DNA from 3 places in the Vibrio pomeroyi genome. Region 1 is predicted to be linked to each of the others. Evidence: riboswitches for the same ligand, from Rfam matches in the RefSeq annotation. Region 1 holds a riboswitch; each other region holds the start of a gene.

Region 1 (6,379 bases):
AGTGAGCAACCTTGCCCGACTCTTGTGGCAGAGTTTCATCGTGGAAAGAACGCGCTGTTTCTGGATCTAAAGCTAGATTAAATTGGTCTTCCCAACGGAATTCAAAACGAGCTTTAGATAATGCATTATCTCGGATTTGTGCGCCCGGATGCCCTTTTGCCAAGTCTGCTGCATGTGCTGCCAGCTTGTAAGTAATCAAGCCAGTCTTCACATCTTCTTTATTTGGTAAGCCCAGATGCTCTTTAGGTGTTACATAACAAAGCATCGCACAGCCGTACCAACCAATCATTGCCGCGCCAATACCAGAGGTAATGTGGTCATAACCAGGTGCGATATCTGTAGTCAGTGGGCCTAATGTATAGAAAGGTGCTTCATGGCAGTGCTCTAACTGCTCGTCCATGTTCTCTTTAATAAGATGCATAGGTACATGTCCAGGACCTTCAATGATCACCTGAACATCGTATTCCCAAGCCACTTTAGTCAGCTCACCTAGAGTACGTAACTCAGAAAATTGAGCCTCATCGTTGGCATCAGCAATAGAGCCAGGACGTAGGCCGTCACCTAGTGACAAAGCTACATCGTACTTCGCACAGATCTCACAGATCTCGCGGAAGTGTGTGTATAGAAAGCTTTCTTGGTGATGAGCAAGACACCATTTCGCGATAATAGAGCCACCACGAGAGACAATACCAGTCACGCGTTTAGCCGTCATAGGAACGTAACGAAGCAGTAAACCTGCATGGATAGTGAAGTAATCAACACCCTGCTCCGCTTGTTCAATCAAGGTATCGCGCATCACTTCCCAGTTAAGGTCTTCGGCTACGCCATTAACTTTTTCAAGCGCCTGATACATAGGAACTGTACCAATTGGCACTGGGCTGTTGCGCAGAATCCATTCGCGAGTCTCGTGGATATTACGGCCAGTAGAAAGGTCCATTACGGTATCGCCGCCCCAGCGAGTCGACCATACTAGCTTCTCAACTTCTTCTTCAATCGAAGAGCTTACAGAAGAGTTACCGATATTGGCGTTCACTTTCACTAAGAAGTTTCGGCCAATAATCATAGGTTCTGATTCTGGGTGGTTGATGTTTGAAGGGATAATAGCTCGACCTTCAGCAACCTCTTTACGCACGAACTCAGGAGTGATTTCTTTCGGCAGGTTTGCACCAAAGTTATGGCCAGGGTGTTGATGGTTAAGCTGCTCATCAGCGAACTTCTGACGTCCCATGTTCTCACGTATGGCAATGTACTCCATTTCAGGTGTGATAATACCCTGACGAGCATAGTGCAGCTGAGTAACACATTGGTCGCCAGTAGCGCGACGAATTCGAGGCAGGTTTCCGTAACGAAGGTCGTCTAGGGTTTCATCTTCTAAACGTTCTTTGGTGTAAACAGAGCTTACATCATCAAGCAATTCCGTATCACCACGCTCTTCAATCCATTGCTCTCGCAACTTAGGAAGGCCGCTATAAAGGTCTATTTCATGCGTAGGATCGGTATAAACACCGGAGGTGTCGTAGACATGAATAGGCTCATTAGGTTCGAATACAGGCTCTTTTTTGGTACCACCAACAAGGCTATCTGCGAGTGAAATTTCTCGTACAGGAACTTGAATATCCTCTCGAGAACCTTGGATGTAAGCTTTTTTTGAATTTGGATAAGGTTGTACGGATAAAGAATCGATGAAATTCTTCGCTTCCAGTCTTGCTTGTTTACGACTCGACATAGCATTTTTCCTTGGCTTTTAGCCATTATTTATAGGGATAAAAATGCTTGACGGATTAGATGCGACAAGAGGGATCACGGTAAGAAATACAGTTGTGATCTGGAGATAGATCTCTAGAAGGATTCTAGTTAGATATCTACTCTTGTTCCCTTCGCAGGTATTAGCCTGATCAGGTTCAACGGATCCCGAGTTAACGGTCTCAGCCATATGGCACTCCGACAAGTTCGATCGAGTATATAAAAACGGCTTGGATAAACCAAGCCGAGTTGTTAACAAATCGTAAGAAAGTTTTAAGACTTTATCAAAAGTTGGAAGCCGATCCATGCTGCCGAGATACTGAGAACCACGTTGAGCAGCACATTGAGCCCCATCTTAAAGAAAGCGCCCTGCTGCATAAGAAGTACGTTATCCATCGAAAATGTAGAAAACGTCGTCAGGGCTCCAAGGAAACCAAGGCCGATGATCTGTCTCCATGGTTCAGTCGCAACCATCTCATTTTCAAATGCGGCGATGAGCAAACCCATAATGAAGGAGCCGATCACGTTAACAGTTAGCGTACCGTAAGGAAAACCACGCCCTAACATCACGACACATAACTCTGAAATCAAATAGCGCGAACAAGCACCAAATGCACCACCAATGGCAATAAAACCTAAAATAGATAGCTGACCCATGAATCCTCCCAAATAACAGTCCCTATATTCTAGCTTTACCACCGATAAAAGCGAGGGTAGAAACTAAGAATGCATGCGCAAATATTAAACGTTACAGGTGTCACTTAACTTCAATATATCCCATCAACCCCGTTTTCATGTGCTCAATTACATGACAGTGGTACATCCAACGCCCTGGGTTGTCTGCAACAAACGCAGCTTTCGCTCGACCATTTTTCCCAAGTAACACAGTGTCGGTATGGAAAGGTTCTTCTATTTTTTTACCATCAAGTTCCAGTACTGTGAATGTATGACCATGAATATGAATTGGATGATGGTATTGAGTGACATTCTTTAGATCGAATATATAAGTTTTGCCTAACTCCAAAGTCGCCAACGGATCTGGAATATTGTCTTTGCTCATTCCCTCCCACGCGCGTTTATTCGTAAGCCAAAACTTAGGCATCGACTTCCCATCTTTAGATACCGGTGATACCGCTCCTTCCCACTCAAACACAAAATCAATTTCTTCTGCGTTAACGAGATCTAAGTTAGGCACAGGATTGAGAGGCAATGAAGGAAGTGTTTGGCCTTCTATTAGCGTGGAATCTACAACCTTAAACTCACATAAGGAAAAAGGAAAGCGTCCCTTCATTTGCAAAACATTCACTCGCTCCCCCGCCTTGGGAGCAATCAACCCGAGATCGACACGCATACCTGGGCCAATTTTGTGTTGAGTCAGCTTATAAGGTGTCTTTACAGGGTTACCATCAATGGCAATGACCCATGCTTCAGCACCTTCAATAGCTATCGGATAGGTAATCGTGTTATCAACATTCGCAATACGCAGCCTAGTCGTTGCGTGCTGCTTCAATTGATAGATAGGTTCATGTACTCCATTGACGCTACTCCACTCTCCTGGCGTACCCATACGAGCGCTGAGGCGAGGGATCATCAAGTCTTTCCACTGACCTTGTTTGTCGATATGCCAATGTTTCAGCATCAGAGCATGCTCTTCATCGAACTGAACTGGCGCACTCTCTTCGACAATAATAAGCCCGACCAAGCCCATACCAAGTTGCTTAACACTGTTCATGTGCGGGTGATACCAGAATGTGCCCGCATCTGGTGGCGTAAACTCATAGACAAACGTTTCACCGGGCATAATAGGAGGCTGACTTAAGAAAGGTACCCCGTCCATTTCGATCGGAATTCTCAGGCCATGCCAATGAATTGTGGTCGGTTCTGATAGCTTGTTTGTAAATCGAATCGTTACCTTTTCGCCTTGTCGACAGCGAATAATCGGCGCTGGAATCTGTCCATTAAAGACTAAAACATTAGTACTAAATCCCTTCACCAACTCAGCGGTTGAAGGCTCAGCAGTTAAGTCATAAACGAACTTTCCTTGCTCATCAACAGACCGCTTCATTGAGCAAGCAGGTAGGACGGTTAGTGCAGATATAGCGAGAGATGATTGAATAAACTTACGACGGGAAATATCCATATTTGTTGCCTTTTAGTAATGACGACCAAAATGTAACAAAATATTGAGAATAATTCTCATAAAGAAGTGCAGTTTGTGCTGTCGATTGTTTATAAAAGACGCGGGGATAAGTAAGTACTTACACTGTTAAGGCTAGGTTCTGTTGAAGATAGGGATTATCGACTAAAAAGTAGAACCAACAGACGTAAAAAACCAGTATTTCTGCCGAGGCTTTATATATGGTAGGAGTGGAAGTTTAGACTCCTGACACGCGCTATTTTGGTAAGTCGGGGAATCCGCTGCTCTGACAATATTTTAGATTCAAAATGCAAAAAGGCTCTAACATTTCTGCTAGAACCTTAAATATGGCAGATATGGAAGTTTAGACTCCCAACACGCGCTGTTTTGGTAAGTCGGGGAATCCGCTGATCTGAAAATGTATTAGATTCAAAAAGCAAAAAGGCTCTAGCATTTCTGCTAGAGCCTTAAATATGGCAGGGGTGGAGAGATTCGAACTCCCAACACGCGCTATTTTGGTAAGTCGGGGAATCCGCTGCTATGAAAATGTATTAGATTCAAAATGCAAAAAGGCTCTAGCATTTCTGCTAGAGCCTTAAATATGGCAGGGGTGGAGAGATTCGAACTCCCAACACGCGGATTTGGAATCCGCTGCTCTGCCAATTGGAGCTACACCCCTAAAACTTTATCTTACTTCAGATTCGAAAAAACCTCGCACTAGGCGAGGTTATCGAATAAGTGGCGGAGTGGACGGGACTCGAACCCGCGACCCCCGGCGTGACAGGCCGGTATTCTAACCAACTGAACTACCACTCCGCAGTGGACTACTTGTCGTCGCTGACAAGTCGTTCATAATTTAAAGCCTGGCGATGTCCTACTCTCACATGGGGAAGCCCCACACTACCATCGGCGCTATTGTGTTTCACTTCTGAGTTCGGCATGGAATCAGGTGGGTCCACAATGCTATGGTCGCCAAGCAAATTTTAAAATTCGGAAAACTGTATTTAAAAGTAACTCTTCAAACTCATTCAAGGTCTGTCTTTGAGTCCACAAAACCCCTTGGGTGTTGTATGGTTAAGCCTCACGGGCAATTAGTACAGGTTAGCTCAATGCCTCGCAGCACTTACACACCCTGCCTATCAACGTTCTAGTCTTGAACAACCCTTAAGGACGCTTATAGCGTCAGGGAAAACTCATCTCAGGGCTCGCTTCCCGCTTAGATGCTTTCAGCGGTTATCGATTCCGAACTTAGCTACCGGGCAATGCCATTGGCATGACAACCCGAACACCAGAGGTTCGTCCACTCCGGTCCTCTCGTACTAGGAGCAGCCCCCTTCAATTTTCCAACGCCCACGGCAGATAGGGACCGAACTGTCTCACGACGTTCTAAACCCAGCTCGCGTACCACTTTAAATGGCGAACAGCCATACCCTTGGGACCGACTTCAGCCCCAGGATGTGATGAGCCGACATCGAGGTGCCAAACACCGCCGTCGATATGAACTCTTGGGCGGTATCAGCCTGTTATCCCCGGAGTACCTTTTATCCGTTGAGCGATGGCCCTTCCATTCAGAACCACCGGATCACTATGACCTGCTTTCGCACCTGCTCGAATTGTCATTCTCGCAGTCAAGCGGGCTTATGCCATTGCACTAACCACACGATGTCCAACCGTGTTTAGCCCACCTTCGTGCTCCTCCGTTACTCTTTGGGAGGAGACCGCCCCAGTCAAACTACCCACCAGGCACTGTCCGTAATCCCGATTCAGGGACCAACGTTAGAACATCAAAACTACAAGGGTGGTATTTCAAGGACGACTCCACCACATCTAGCGACGCGGTTTCAAAGTCTCCCACCTATCCTACACATGTAGGTTCAATGTTCAGTGCCAAGCTGTAGTAAAGGTTCACGGGGTCTTTCCGTCTAGCCGCGGGTACACTGCATCTTCACAGCGATTTCAATTTCACTGAGTCTCGGGTGGAGACAGCGTGGCCATCATTACGCCATTCGTGCAGGTCGGAACTTACCCGACAAGGAATTTCGCTACCTTAGGACCGTTATAGTTACGGCCGCCGTTTACCGGGGCTTCGATCAAGAGCTTCGACCGAAGTCTAACCCCATCAATTAACCTTCCGGCACCGGGCAGGCGTCACACCGTATACGTCATCTTACGATTTTGCACAGTGCTGTGTTTTTAATAAACAGTTGCAGCCACCTGGTATCTGCGACTCTCGTCTGCTCCATCCGCAAGGGACTTCACTGATAAGAGCGTACCTTCTCCCGAAGTTACGGTACCATTTTGCCTAGTTCCTTCACCCGAGTTCTCTCAAGCGCCTTGGTATTCTCTACCCGACCACCTGTGTCGGTTTGGGGTACGATTCCTTACAATCTGAAGCTTAGAGGCTTTTCCTGGAAGCATGGCATCAATGACTTCACTACCGTAGTAGCTCGACATCGTATCTCAGCGTTAAGAAAGTCCGGATTTACCTAAACTTTCCGC
Region 2 (6,379 bases), 330 kb from region 1:
GAAGCATTCTGACGTAATAGCTAAAAGTCTCAATGTACAGGCTAGTCTTTTCCATCAGGAGGAAATTATGAAATATCTATTATTGGTGCTATCAGTAATGTTATTTGGTTGTGCGCAAACTCCGCCACCAACGTCAATGAACACAACCGATTGGCAGAGCTTTGGCGAAGAAATGGCGCTAAAAGGAAAAACCAAACAGACTGAAGCAAGTTTGGCTGAAGCCGCGTCTTCACCATCAATTGATGCAGACTTATATGCCGCTTATGGCCAAGGCTATGAAGTGGGTAAAACTCAGTATTGTTCTCAAAACCCGAGAGCGCTAGGGCGCCGTGGTGAGACTTACCTTGGGATTTGTGACGACGTCGACAAATGGTTCCGCTTCAACTATGAAAGAGGCGCAGAATCGAAGTTTGATATTCGATAATCGAACGAACCGTTAATTGAATAATAAAAAGCCAGCATGTAGATGCTGGCTTTTTTAATGGTGTTAATTTGAGAATGAAGTGAGAGGATTACTCTGGGTTCAACTCAAGGAACTCTTCTACTTTACGAACCATGTTTGTTGAACCAACAAAGAAAGGTACACGTTGGTGCAGCTCAGTTGGTTTGATGTCCATGATACGTTGAGCACCGTCTGAAGCGATACCACCTGCTTGTTCCATAAGGAAAGCAATTGGGTTGCATTCGTAAAGCAGACGCAGTTTACCTTGTGGGTGGCTTTGTGTGCTTGGGTACAAGTAGATGCCGCCTTTCAGCAGGTTACGGTGGAAATCTGATACTAGAGAACCGATGTAACGTGATGTGTAAGGACGGTTGTCGCTTGGCTCATTCTCTTGGCAGTACTTGATGTACTTTTTCACACCCGTAGGGAAGCGGATGTAGTTGCCTTCGTTGATTGAGTAAATCTTGCCTTCATCTGGAATCATCATGTTTTCATGAGATAGACAGAAGGTACCCAGTGATGGGTCGTAGGTGAAGCCGTTTACGCCAGCACCTGTTGTGTAAACAAGCATGGTTGAAGAACCGTAAATCACGTAACCCGCGGCTACTTGCTTGTGTCCTGGCTGTAAGAAATCTTCTTGTGTCGGTGGCGTTCCAATAGGAGACACACGACGGTAGATAGAGAAAATTGTACCAACAGATACATTCACATCGATGTTTGAAGAACCATCAAGTGGATCCATCAGAACAACGTATTTTGCGTTTTTGTTGAGCTCTTTGTTGAACGCGACTGCTTCGTCTTCCTCTTCACTTGCTACACCACAAACTTGGTCACGAGCTTCTAGAGCCGCTTTAAATTTGTCGTTCGCGTAAAGGTCTAGCTTTTGCTGTTCTTCACCTTGCACGTTGTCTGTACCAACAGCGCCAGTGATGTCGACTAGGCCAGCCTTGTTGATCTCACGGTTAACAATTTTTGCAGCAAGTCGAATAGACGACAAAAGGGATGATAGATCACCGCTTGCATGGGGGAAGTCACTCTGTTTCTCAACAATGAACTCACCAAGGGTGCGCATCTCAGACATGTTATTTCCTTAAACTTCTCTCAATATTAGGGGGGATTTGAGCACTGTAGATTCGGCCTCTTGAGTGGGCTTTATTCATCTAGACGCTTACCTAAATTCTAAAGGTTAGATCTTTTTAATGGTAATGAACTAAGCGACACAGATCTCACTTACTATGTCGACTCAATTTGTTTTGCATTGCCGCTCGCTTTTAATCGTCATTTAATGATAATGAGTGCAAGTAGTTTGATTTAGACATGGTTCATTTAGCCAAGCGTTTGGAAGCAATTTATGCATATTCATATCTTAGGAATTTGTGGCACCTTCATGGGTGGTGCTGCGGTATTGGCTCGTCAATTAGGTCACAAGGTTACCGGTAGTGACGCGAATGTTTATCCTCCGATGAGCACCTTATTGGAGTCTCAAGGAATTGAAATTATTGAAGGGTTCGACCCTAGCCAATTAGAGCCAAGACCAGACCTTGTGGTCATCGGTAATGCGATGAGCCGCGGTAATCCGTGTGTTGAGTATGTATTGGATAACAACCTTAGATACACATCTGGCCCGCAGTGGTTGCAAGAGTTCTTGCTGCACGATCGTTGGGTGTTGGCCGTATCCGGTACGCATGGCAAGACGACAACATCTAGCATGCTAGCTTGGATATTAGAAGACTGTGGCTATGCGCCGGGCTTCTTAGTGGGTGGTGTATTAGGTAACTTTGGTATCTCAGCTCGTCTGGGCGAAAGCATGTTCTTCGTGGTCGAAGCTGACGAATACGACAGTGCTTTTTTCGATAAACGCTCTAAGTTCGTTCATTACCATCCAAGAACCTTGGTCATGAATAACCTTGAATTCGATCATGCTGACATCTTCGATGATCTTGAAGCGATCAAGCGTCAGTTCCATCATTTGGTGCGTACCGTACCAAGCAATGGTCGCATTTTCTCACCTAAGCAAGACATAGCTATTCAAGATGTTCTATCTCGCGGTTGCTGGAGTGAGGCTGAATCGAGCGGTGAACTTGGTGATTGGGATACCAAGAAGCTAGTTAAAGACGGCTCTAAGTTTGAGGTTTACTTCCAAGGCAAATGTGTTGGTACGGTAGATTGGGATTTAGTCGGCGACCACAACGTTAACAACGCCTTAATGGCGATTGCGGCGGCAAGGCATGTGGGTGTGACACCTGACTTAGGGTGTGAATCGTTGGCGAAGTTCATTAACACCAAGCGCCGTTTGGAGTTTAAAGGTGAGGTGTCAGGTGTGTCTGTTTATGATGATTTTGCACATCACCCAACCGCGATTGAACTTACGCTCGGTGGTTTACGTAATAAGGTCGACACGAAAAAAATCATTGCCGTTTTAGAGCCTCGTTCTGCCACCATGAAGCGTGGTGTGCACAAAGAAACCTTGGCTGATTCGCTAAAGCAAGCGGATTCTACCTACTTATTCCAACCGGATAACATTGATTGGTCTGTACAAGATGTCGCAGATGCTTGTCATCAGCCTGCACACGTCAGTAATGACATGGATGCATTCGTTGCTAAAATTGTCTCAGAGGCACAAGCGGGTGACCAAATCTTGGTAATGAGTAATGGTGGCTTTGGTGGTATTCATCAGAAATTGTTGGATGCGTTAGCCCTTAAAGGTTAACCCAATCCAAGACCTTATAATTTGACGTAACTGAGAACATGACAAAACACGATAAAGCGATAACTCTTGCTTTCACTGGCGCATCAGGTGCGCCTTACGGACTGCGTTTACTCGAATGCTTACTGGCAGCCGATTATCAGGTGTATTTACTGATATCGTCGGCTGCGCGAGTAGTCTTAGCAACAGAGCATGAACTTAAGTTACCTGCTGGACCGGAAGCTGCGAAACAAGCTTTGGTTAAGCATCTCGGCTGCGACCCAGAAAAGTTGGTGGTGTGTGGTAAAGATGACTGGTTCTCACCAGTTGCATCTGGTTCAGCTGCGCCGAAGCAGATGGTGGTGTGTCCGTGTTCTGCGGGCAGCTTGGCTTCAATTGCTCATGGCCTATCAGATAACCTGATTGAGCGAGCAGCAGACGTAGTCATGAAAGAGCGAGGTCAGCTGTTATTGGTGGTTCGTGAAACACCATTTTCGACGCTTCACCTAGAGAACATGCACAAGCTCTCAACCATGGGCGTGACAATCATGCCTGCGGCTCCGGGCTTTTATCACCAACCTAAATCGATTGACGACTTGGTTGATTTTATGGTGGCGCGCATTTTGGACCATCTTGGTATCGAGCAAGGTTTAGTGCCACGTTGGGGTTACGATCAACGTAATTGATCCAAACTTGATAGCTTATTGTTAAAATTCGAATTACAATTCTGAACACTCATCGGGGAGCGAACCATTCAAATAATGAATGCGAGCTGAGATCAAGCACATGCTTGGGACCCGTAAACCTGAACCAGATAATGCTGGCGTAGGAATTGAGTTAGGAACAACCTCTACCGTTCTCCTCCCTCAAACCTGTGCCGCTCAGACCATGGAGAGCGTCCAGTGAAATTCACATTAACTACCCTTGCTGTTACTACAGCGATCTCTTTTTCTGCCTTCGCTGCAGACAACACTTTGACTGTATACACCTATGACTCTTTTGCTGCGGATTGGGGCCCTCGTCCTGCCGTTGAAAAAGCATTTGAAGAGAAGTGTGGTTGTGATGTGAATTTTGTCGCGCTTGAAGATGGCGTGTCTATTCTTAACCGCTTGCGTCTTGAGGGCGGTAACAGCAAGGCTGACATCGTATTAGGTCTAGATAACAACCTAATGGCTGAAGCGAAAGTGACGGGTTTATTGGCTGAGCACAAGGTTGATACTTCATCAGTAACACTGCCTAATGGTTGGGATGACAATACCTTTGTACCTTATGACTTTGGTTACTTTGCCTTTGTATATAACACCGATAAACTAACAAACCCGCCTAAGAGTTTGAAAGAGCTGGTTGAGCAGCGTGATGATCTGAAGGTTATCTACCAAGATCCACGCACTTCAACACCTGGACAAGGCATGATGTTATGGATGAAATCGGTTTATGGTGATGAAGCAACGGTAGCTTGGAAGAAGCTGGCTCAGAAAACCGTTACGGTAACCAAAGGTTGGTCTGAAGCTTACTCTATGTTCCTAGAAGGTGAGTCTGACTTGGTTCTGTCTTACACAACTTCTCCGGCTTACCATATCATTGCAGAGAGCGATTCTAAGTACGCTGCAGCGAGCTTCGAAGAAGGACATTACACTCAAGTTGAAGTAGCCGCTAAGGTTAAAGGCAGCAAGAACGAAAAGCTTGCTGATGAGTTTATGGCGTTTATCCTAAGTGATGAATTCCAATCGGCGATGCCTACAGGTAACTGGATGTACCCAGTAACGGCTGTCGAGCTACCAAAAGGCTTTGAGCAGCTAACAGTTCCACAGAAAGCATTGAGCTTTAGTTCTGAAGAGATCGCAGAGAAGCGTAAGCCTTGGATTCGTGAATGGCAGAGTGCACTTACTTTTTAATTTACTTTTAAAAACTCGCTTTCTGTATTTAAAGGTTCATCCGTGATGTTTGGAGTGAACCATTTACGGTAAAAAATCAATTTATGATAAAGAAAACACCTAAGGTCGGGATCTGGGTTGCGATACTCATTACCGCCTTCGTGGTTTCAGCAGTTGGGGCATTGCTTAGCAATGCCCCTTCTCTTGATATCAGCCAAGTATGGTCCGACCCTTACTATTGGCATGTAACGAAATTCAGCTTTTATCAAGCGACACTCTCAACAGTGCTGAGTGTTGGCTTTGCTATACCTATTGCACACGCTCTGTGTCGCAGACAGTTTTTTGGACGAGCCTTGTTGTTAAGGCTATTCGCGTCGACCTTGGTTCTGCCCGTATTAGTCGGCGTGTTTGGTTTGCTAGCGATTTACGGCAACAGTGGTTGGTTCGCTAAATTCTTGGCGAACTTCGACATTGAGCTACCATTCTCTATTTATGGCTTGAATGGTATTTTGTTGGCGCACGTTTTCTTCAACCTGCCTTATGCCAGCCGTTTACTTCTACAAGCGTTAGATACTGTGCCGGCTGAGCAGCATAAACTGTGTGCTCACTTGGGTATGAGTCATTGGAATAAATTTAAATGGGTTGAATGGCCGAGGCTAAGACAGCAGTTGCCGCATGTGTGTGGCTTGGTCTTCATGTTGTGTTTCACCAGCTTTGCTACCGTGATGGCGCTGGGTGGTGGTCCGAAATCAACCACCATTGAGCTCGCCATCTATCAAGCAATCAAATTTGACTTTGACCTGCAAGCTGGCGCGTTACTCGCGATATGGCAAATGCTGTTGTGTGCTGTATTAGCGGTGAGTATTCAGCGTTTGTCTAAGCCTATATCTGTGACGGCTAGTCAGCTGTCGGAAGAGAAGTATTTGGTTAAGGACAGCTGGTGGTCAAAAGCTTGGGATAGCTTTTGGATCATCATAGTCTCAATGCTGGTATTGCCGCCATTAGCCATGGTTATTCTAAGTGGTGTTAACTCTCAGGCGCTCACTGTACTGAGCAGCGAGCCATTTTGGGCAGCGTTAATGACCTCGGTTCGTGTTGCTTCCCTCGCAAGTATTATTGCCGTTGGTATTGGTATCGCGATCTTGCTAACCAGTCGCGCATGGCGTTTGCAGAATAAGAACTTTAGAGCGGATAAGATTGAGCTGATTGGCACTATCATTTTGGTGACGCCGGGCTTGGTGATAAGTACAGGCCTGTTCTTATTATTGCGTTCATTTACTGATGTGTTCAGCTTGGCTTTCTTTATCGTGATTGCCGTAAACAGTTTGATGGCGTTGCCTTACGTGATTAAAACCTTGGCTCAACCTATGCTGCATC
Region 3 (6,379 bases), on a different replicon from region 1:
ATATGACGGAGTTACCGAAGCACTTGTTAGAGCATGAGCTCTCAGTTTTCACGATAACGCCACCTTTAATGAGCTTCTTGTTGTTTGTTGAAAAGCAGTTGGAATATCAAGTCGACAGTGGCATTGAGTCATCCATCTTGGATGTGTTTTCACTGCTATTAGAGCAACAAGAAGTGAGTAAAAGTATCGACCCTCGTATTCGTGCGGTACAAAGGCTCATTGCGGATAATTACGCCCAACCTCTCTCTATTTCTCAGCTTGCAGAAACGGCATGTTTGAGCCCCACTCAATTTAAGAAACGCTTTAAAGAGTGCATTGGAATCAGTGCGCTTAAATACATCACTCGCTATCGTATGGAAAAAGCCCAAGCCTTGCTAAGCCATACCGATTTACCCGTTCAATTGGTCGCAGAAAATGTAGGTTATAGCGACTTGTCTGCATTCAGTCGACGCTTCTCTCAGCACTTTGGCATGTCTCCAAGGGCGTTTTTAGGTTCGATGAAAGAGAGTCTTCCAAAACAATAATAGCGTCCTTTTGGCAAACTCAACTTAGTATATGTTCACTATTATCTATTTCAGAAATGAAAATAAACTAGGTAATAGCAATGAATCTTGCCATCAATCGCGTTAACGAATTCCAAACGGGCACTTTAGCCATCGTGTTTGCTTCTGTTTTATGGGGCACGACAGGCACAGCCGCAAGCTTTGCGCCTGATCTCAGTCCATTAGCGATTGGTGCGTTTTCAATGGGCGTTGGTGGCTTACTGCAAGCGGGCTTAGCGTTTCGAAAGATCTTATCTTCACTTGATAAGCTTTTGCTCAACAAAAAGCTGTTAGCAGCGAGTGTACTGGCTTTAGCGATCTATCCTTTGGCTTTCTATTCTTCGATGAAGTTATCGGGTGTTGCAATGGGAACGGTGGTGTCGATAGCTACCGCGCCTTTCTTTTCTGCACTTTTAGAGTGTCTTATTAGCAAAAAGAATAATATCAACAAACGTTGGTTAACGAGCTTTGCCATTGGCGTGGTTGGTATTGGGTTACTGGTGTTTTCAGAATCATCATCGATGAGTGAATCTGGCGACGACCTGAAGCTTTTGGGCATTGGGTTGGGGTTGGTTGCTGGGTTGTGTTACGCCATTTATTCGTGGGCGACAAAAGCTCTGATAGACGAAGGCATTAAGTCTCAAGCGGCGATGGGCAGCATATTTGGATTGGGAGCGATGTTGTTACTGCCAACGCTGTGGTTTACAGGGGATAACCTGTTCGCATCGAATACCAATATATTGGTGGTGAGTTACTTGGTGTTACTTCCTCAATGTTTGGGGTATATCGCTTTCAGTTTTGGGCTACGCCACGTCACAGCGAGTAGCGCCAACTTGATTACTTTACTTGAGCCAGTTGTTGCCGCCGTATTGGCCGTGTGTATTGTGGGGGAGCTTATTCCATTGGTTGGATGGCTAGGTATGTTCTTGATAGTGATGTGTTTATTCATCCAATCTCAACCGACTAAAAAGCCGTTATAAGTATTTGTTAAAGCAAGATTAGTTGAATTAAATTCATGCGTGATTCTTATAATTGAATAAAATGAGTATCTCAGTTGCGAGAGTGCTGTTACTATCGTTATCAATAGTCGGGGGGCATATACCTTAGTTGGTGTTTGCTGAGATCGTTATTCGAGACCCGTTGAACCTGATTCAGTTAACACTGGCGTAGGGAACTATGATTACTTTGCCTACGTGGTTCAACAATGATCTCTCATTGCTTTCACCTCCACACTCTCTTTGCGGCCAAAGTTCGGTTCTCTTACGTCTTTTAGACAGTAGGAGCGACCATGACACAGCATTCCAATTCTCAAGTATCACCTAGCAGCACTCAAACACCAGAAAACCAATCTTCTTCGATCAATACTCCTATTGTTTTGACCATTGCGGGTTCTGACAGTGGCGGCGGCGCGGGCATTCAAGCTGATATTAAAGCCATGTCTGCAACGGGTAGTTTCGCTTGTTCGGTGATTACCGCGATTACATCTCAGAATACCCAAGGCGTGTCAGCAATTTTCCCAATCCCGCTTGAGCATGTCGCTAGCCAGCTAGATGCAGTGTTTACCGATTTGAATATCGTGGCGGTAAAAGTCGGCATGTTGGCGGATTCTCAAATCATCAAAGTCGTCGCGGACAAAATCAAACAATACCAACCTAAACACCTAGTGATCGACCCGGTAATGGTCGCGACAAGTGGCGACCTTCTTTTAGAAAACTCGGCGATCACCACGCTAAAACAAGAACTGATTCCACTCGCAGATATCATTACCCCTAACTTGCCTGAAGGCGCTGCACTTACGGGTAAAGCCGTGCCTGAGAGCGAAGCGGAAATGCAGGATATGATTGAAGACCTGCGCGCTTTAGGTGCTAAAGCAGTCCTGCTTAAAGGTGGTCACTTGGAGAAGGATGAAAATAGTAACGACTTACTTATTCTGCCAACCACATCTGCTCTGATTAGCGCGAAGCGTTTTCCTACCAAAAACACCCATGGCACGGGTTGTACGCTCTCTTCTGCTATCGCTTCTTTCTTGGCTCAAGGCAACACGCTTCCAGAGGCTGTCGACCTAGGTAAACAATACATTTCGCGCGCGATTGCGCATGCTGACGAGTTGAAAGTCGGTCAAGGTCATGGCCCGGTAAATCACTTCTTCGTTGGGCACGGTAATGTCCGTTAATACAATTGGCGTTCAACTCAGCAATGCGACTCTGCGTTACCGAGATAGCGAGCATGCGACCTTATCGGGTTTGTCACTGAGCTTGAGTGCAGGTAAGTGGACTGTGCTACTTGGTCGCAGTGGCTGCGGGAAAACCACGATATTACGATACCTAGCGGGTTTACTCGATGACAAAGTTGAGTGGCAGGGCACATTGGCAACGTCTGATGAACTGCCTCTCACCGATCGCATCGCATACATGGCGCAACAAGACTTACTACTGCCGTGGTTGTCGGTTATCGACAATGTGTGTCTGAGCCATCGCTTTCAAGATTCTGCAGATAAGCATCAAAGCCAAGCATCCAATAAACAAGCTCAAACTACCCAAGCGTTAGAGTTGCTGACTTCGGTTGGTTTGGCCGATTACGCAGATGCTATGCCGGATCAGTTGTCTGGTGGTATGCGCCAGCGTGTTGCTTTGGCTCGAACCTTAATGCAAGACAAGCCAGTCGTGCTGATGGACGAACCTTTCTCTGCGCTGGATGCGGTAACAAGACACAAGTTACAGACGTTAGCGTGTGAACTGTTAAGAGATAAAACCGTTGTGTTGATCACCCATGATCCACAAGAAGCAGTGCGTTTAGCGGATAACTTGTATGTGTTGCAAGGAACGCCTGCGAGTGCTCACTCTTTATCTGTGCCTCACACGTCGACGCCACGCGTGTTAGATGGGGAATGTGCCGAGTTGCAACAAGCCATCTTAGATCAGTTGGAGCGTGATTATGAATGATCTAACGCGAAGTGAAGCTGTGGCTGGTTCAACTAACGCACAGGCTAGTACAACACATCCTCGTCAGATGAATCCCGTTATGCGCTTGGTCATCAGCAGTGCTGTGATTCTTGGTTTATGGCAAATGGTGGTGGTTATCTTCGAGATGCCAAGCTTCATTCTGCCAGCTCCCGCTGAAGTCTTCCTTAAGCTGATTGAACGCTACGATGTGTTACTCAAACACACTTGGGTGACCGCGCAAGAGATCTTACTTGGGCTATTGCTGGGCTTGTCTATGGGGCTGTTTTTTGCCTTGCAGATGTTGATGTTTGACCCACTGAAACGTTGGCTATTGCCTATCTTGATTGCTAGCCAAGCGATTCCTGTATTTGCGATTGCGCCTGTACTGATGCTGTGGCTTGGCTATGGCATCGCTTCAAAAGTGGTGATGGCGGCAATCATTATCTTCTTCCCTGTGACTACCTGTTGCTACGACGGCCTGCGAAATACTCCGACGGGTTATCTTGATCTCGCAAAGACGATGGGCGCATCGAAATGGCAATTGCTTCGTCACATCCAACTGCCTGCTGCACTGCCAACATTAGCGTCCGGCATTCGTGTTGCTGTGGTTATTGCTCCAATTGGCGCGGTTGTTGGTGAGTGGGTGGGTTCGAGTGAAGGGCTAGGTTACTTAATGCTGCAAGCCAACGCGCGCATGATCATTGATGAGATGTTTGCGGCCTTGTTTATCTTGGCGGTGCTTTCTATCTCGCTTTACTTCATCACAGACAAATTACTCAAAAAAGCTATCCCTTGGGAGAACCAGTGATGGCTAGCTCAATAACTCTTTGTTTAATAAAGCTTCGCTCAAGGCTATTTATCTAAACAGCACGTCGTTAGAAATTAGATCGACAAACACAATAATAATATTCAAAAGGAAAGGTTAACTATGAAAAATACCAAATTGGTAGGTGCAGTGGCACTGCTTGCTTCGCTAGTTTCAGGTCATGCATTCGCGGATTCTGAACAAAAGAAACTGACACTGATGTTGGATTGGTTTGTGAATCCGAACCACGGCCCAATTGTGATTGCTCAAGAGCGTGGTTACTTTGCAGACCAAGGCCTAGAGGTTGAAATCCAAGAGCCAGCTGACCCAAGCACGCCAGCAAAATTGGTTGCGGCAGGTAAGGTCGATCTTGCAGTCACCTACCAACCAAGTTTAACCATGGATGTGGCGGCAGGCCTGCCTCTCGTTCGTGCATCAACCCTTATTGCGACACCACTGAACACACTGATGGTGCTGGATAACGGCAAGAACGATTCATTAGCGGACCTGAAAGGCAAGAAGATCGGTATCGCGATTGCGGGCAACGAAGAAGCGACGATCGGCACTATGCTAGCTCAAGAAAATGTTGATTTTACTGACGTGCAAACCATCAATGTAGGTTGGGCACTGTCGTCTTCACTGGCATCGGGCAAGGTAGACGCAATCTGGGGGGGCTTACGTAACTTCGAAACTAATCAATTAGCGCTTGAAGGCTTTAAAGCAAAAGCTTTCTTCCCTGAAGAGCATGGTGTGCCAGCTTACGATGAGCTGATCTTTGTGGCGAACGCAAAGAAACACGACGACGAAGCCATCAAAGCATTTAACAAAGCACTTGAGCAAGCAACCACTTACATTGTGAACCACCCACAAGATTCATGGAGTGAGTTTGTGGCGTATTCACCAGATACGTTGAACAACGAACTTAACCAACGTGCATGGAACGACACACTGACTCGTTTTGCACTTCGCCCTTCTGCTGTAGATATGAAGCGTTACGATGATTACGCGCAGTTCATGTTCGACAAAGGCATTATCAAATCACTACCAAAAGCCGCTGATTACGTACCGACTTTTGATTAAGGAATCTCATGAAATACCAAGACTTAATCCAAGCCTGTCAGCAAGATTGGCAAGACTACACCGAGCATGATTTTGTTAAAACGCTGGCAAACGGCACTCTCGCTCAGCCTTGTTTTCTGCATTATTTGAAGCAAGATTTTCTGTTTTTGAAGCAGTATGCTCGCGCTTATGCATTGGCCATTTACAAAGCTAAAACCTTGGCTGATATGCGTCGTGCACTGCCAAGTGTTCATGCGCTGTTAGATTCTGAAATTTCACACCACGTGACTTACTGTGGTCAGTGGGGGCTAACGGAATCTGATTTAGAAAACGAACCTGAAGATTTCGGCACTGTTGCCTACACGCGCTACGTTCTAGACGCAGGTATGACGGGTGATCTTGTCGACTTATATGCAGCACTGGCTCCGTGTTCAATTGGTTATGCCGTGATTGGTAAAGCGCTATTAGAAAGCACTGATACTGTTTTAGAAGGCAACCCATACGCGAGTTGGTTACAGCTTTACGGCGGAGAAGAGTTCCAGTCTGGCGTGGCAACGGGTGCTGAGTATTTCAATCAGCTACTGGCTGAAATTGATATCAACAGCGAGCGCGGTCAGAACATCGTTCATATCTTCAAAACCGCAACGCGCATGGAAGTGGCTTTCTGGCAGCAAGGTCTGAATGCACTTAATGACTCAACAGCGGCTCAAAGTGACTTTCACGAATAAGGATTAATCCATGCTAACTGAACAAATCATCCAATCGCTGCGCGCAGTACGAGAGCAAAAGCCACTGGTTGTAAACATCACCAACTATGTAGTGATGAACAACACGGCCAATGCGTTATTGGCAATTGGCGCTTCGCCTATCATGGCGCACTCGCAACAAGAGCTGGCAGAGATGATGTCTTTCTCTGGCGCTTTGGTGATCAATATCGGCACGCTCGACAGTGTCTGGACGCCAAGAATGTGTTTTGCTGTTGAACAAGCGAATGCGAACAACAAGGTAGTGGTTCTTGACCCTGTGGGTTG

The links. A riboswitch is a leader RNA that binds a small molecule or an ion and turns the genes downstream of it on or off. The one in region 1 is predicted to bind thiamine pyrophosphate.
Region 2: it holds a riboswitch for thiamine pyrophosphate, as region 1 does, so the genes downstream of both, thiB (thiamine ABC transporter substrate binding subunit) here and thiC (phosphomethylpyrimidine synthase ThiC) in region 1, are expected to answer to the same signal.
Region 3: it holds a riboswitch for thiamine pyrophosphate, as region 1 does, so the genes downstream of both, thiD (bifunctional hydroxymethylpyrimidine kinase/phosphomethylpyrimidine kinase) here and thiC (phosphomethylpyrimidine synthase ThiC) in region 1, are expected to answer to the same signal.

What each region holds. Positions count from the first base shown of each region.
Region 1 covers NZ_AP025506.1:3,569,789-3,576,167, forward strand. Annotated here, with positions in the region: gene thiC (phosphomethylpyrimidine synthase ThiC) at 1-1,726, opposite strand, end outside; TPP riboswitch at 1,856-1,954, opposite strand; gene crcB (fluoride efflux transporter CrcB) at 2,017-2,400, opposite strand; gene OCV12_RS15885 (multicopper oxidase family protein) at 2,501-3,883, opposite strand; tRNA gene OCV12_RS15890 (tRNA-Trp) at 4,483-4,559, opposite strand; tRNA gene OCV12_RS15895 (tRNA-Asp) at 4,620-4,696, opposite strand; rRNA gene rrf (5S ribosomal RNA) at 4,742-4,857, opposite strand; rRNA gene OCV12_RS15905 (23S ribosomal RNA) at 4,951-6,379, opposite strand, start outside.
Region 2 covers NZ_AP025506.1:3,241,131-3,247,509, reverse strand. Annotated here, with positions in the region: gene OCV12_RS14315 (DUF2799 domain-containing protein) at 68-424, shown strand; gene fbp (class 1 fructose-bisphosphatase) at 513-1,523, opposite strand; gene mpl (UDP-N-acetylmuramate:L-alanyl-gamma-D-glutamyl-meso-diaminopimelate ligase) at 1,794-3,152, shown strand; gene OCV12_RS14300 (flavin prenyltransferase UbiX) at 3,191-3,814, shown strand; TPP riboswitch at 3,858-3,977, shown strand; gene thiB (thiamine ABC transporter substrate binding subunit) at 4,031-5,023, shown strand; gene thiP (thiamine/thiamine pyrophosphate ABC transporter permease ThiP) at 5,107-6,379, shown strand, end outside.
Region 3 covers NZ_AP025507.1:922,139-928,517, forward strand. Annotated here, with positions in the region: gene OCV12_RS20195 (helix-turn-helix domain-containing protein) at 1-524, shown strand, start outside; gene OCV12_RS20200 (DMT family transporter) at 605-1,522, shown strand; TPP riboswitch at 1,621-1,732, shown strand; gene thiD (bifunctional hydroxymethylpyrimidine kinase/phosphomethylpyrimidine kinase) at 1,831-2,715, shown strand; gene OCV12_RS20210 (ABC transporter ATP-binding protein) at 2,705-3,484, shown strand; gene OCV12_RS20215 (ABC transporter permease) at 3,477-4,292, shown strand; gene OCV12_RS20220 (ABC transporter substrate-binding protein) at 4,413-5,369, shown strand; gene tenA (thiaminase II) at 5,378-6,076, shown strand; gene thiM (hydroxyethylthiazole kinase) at 6,087-6,379, shown strand, end outside.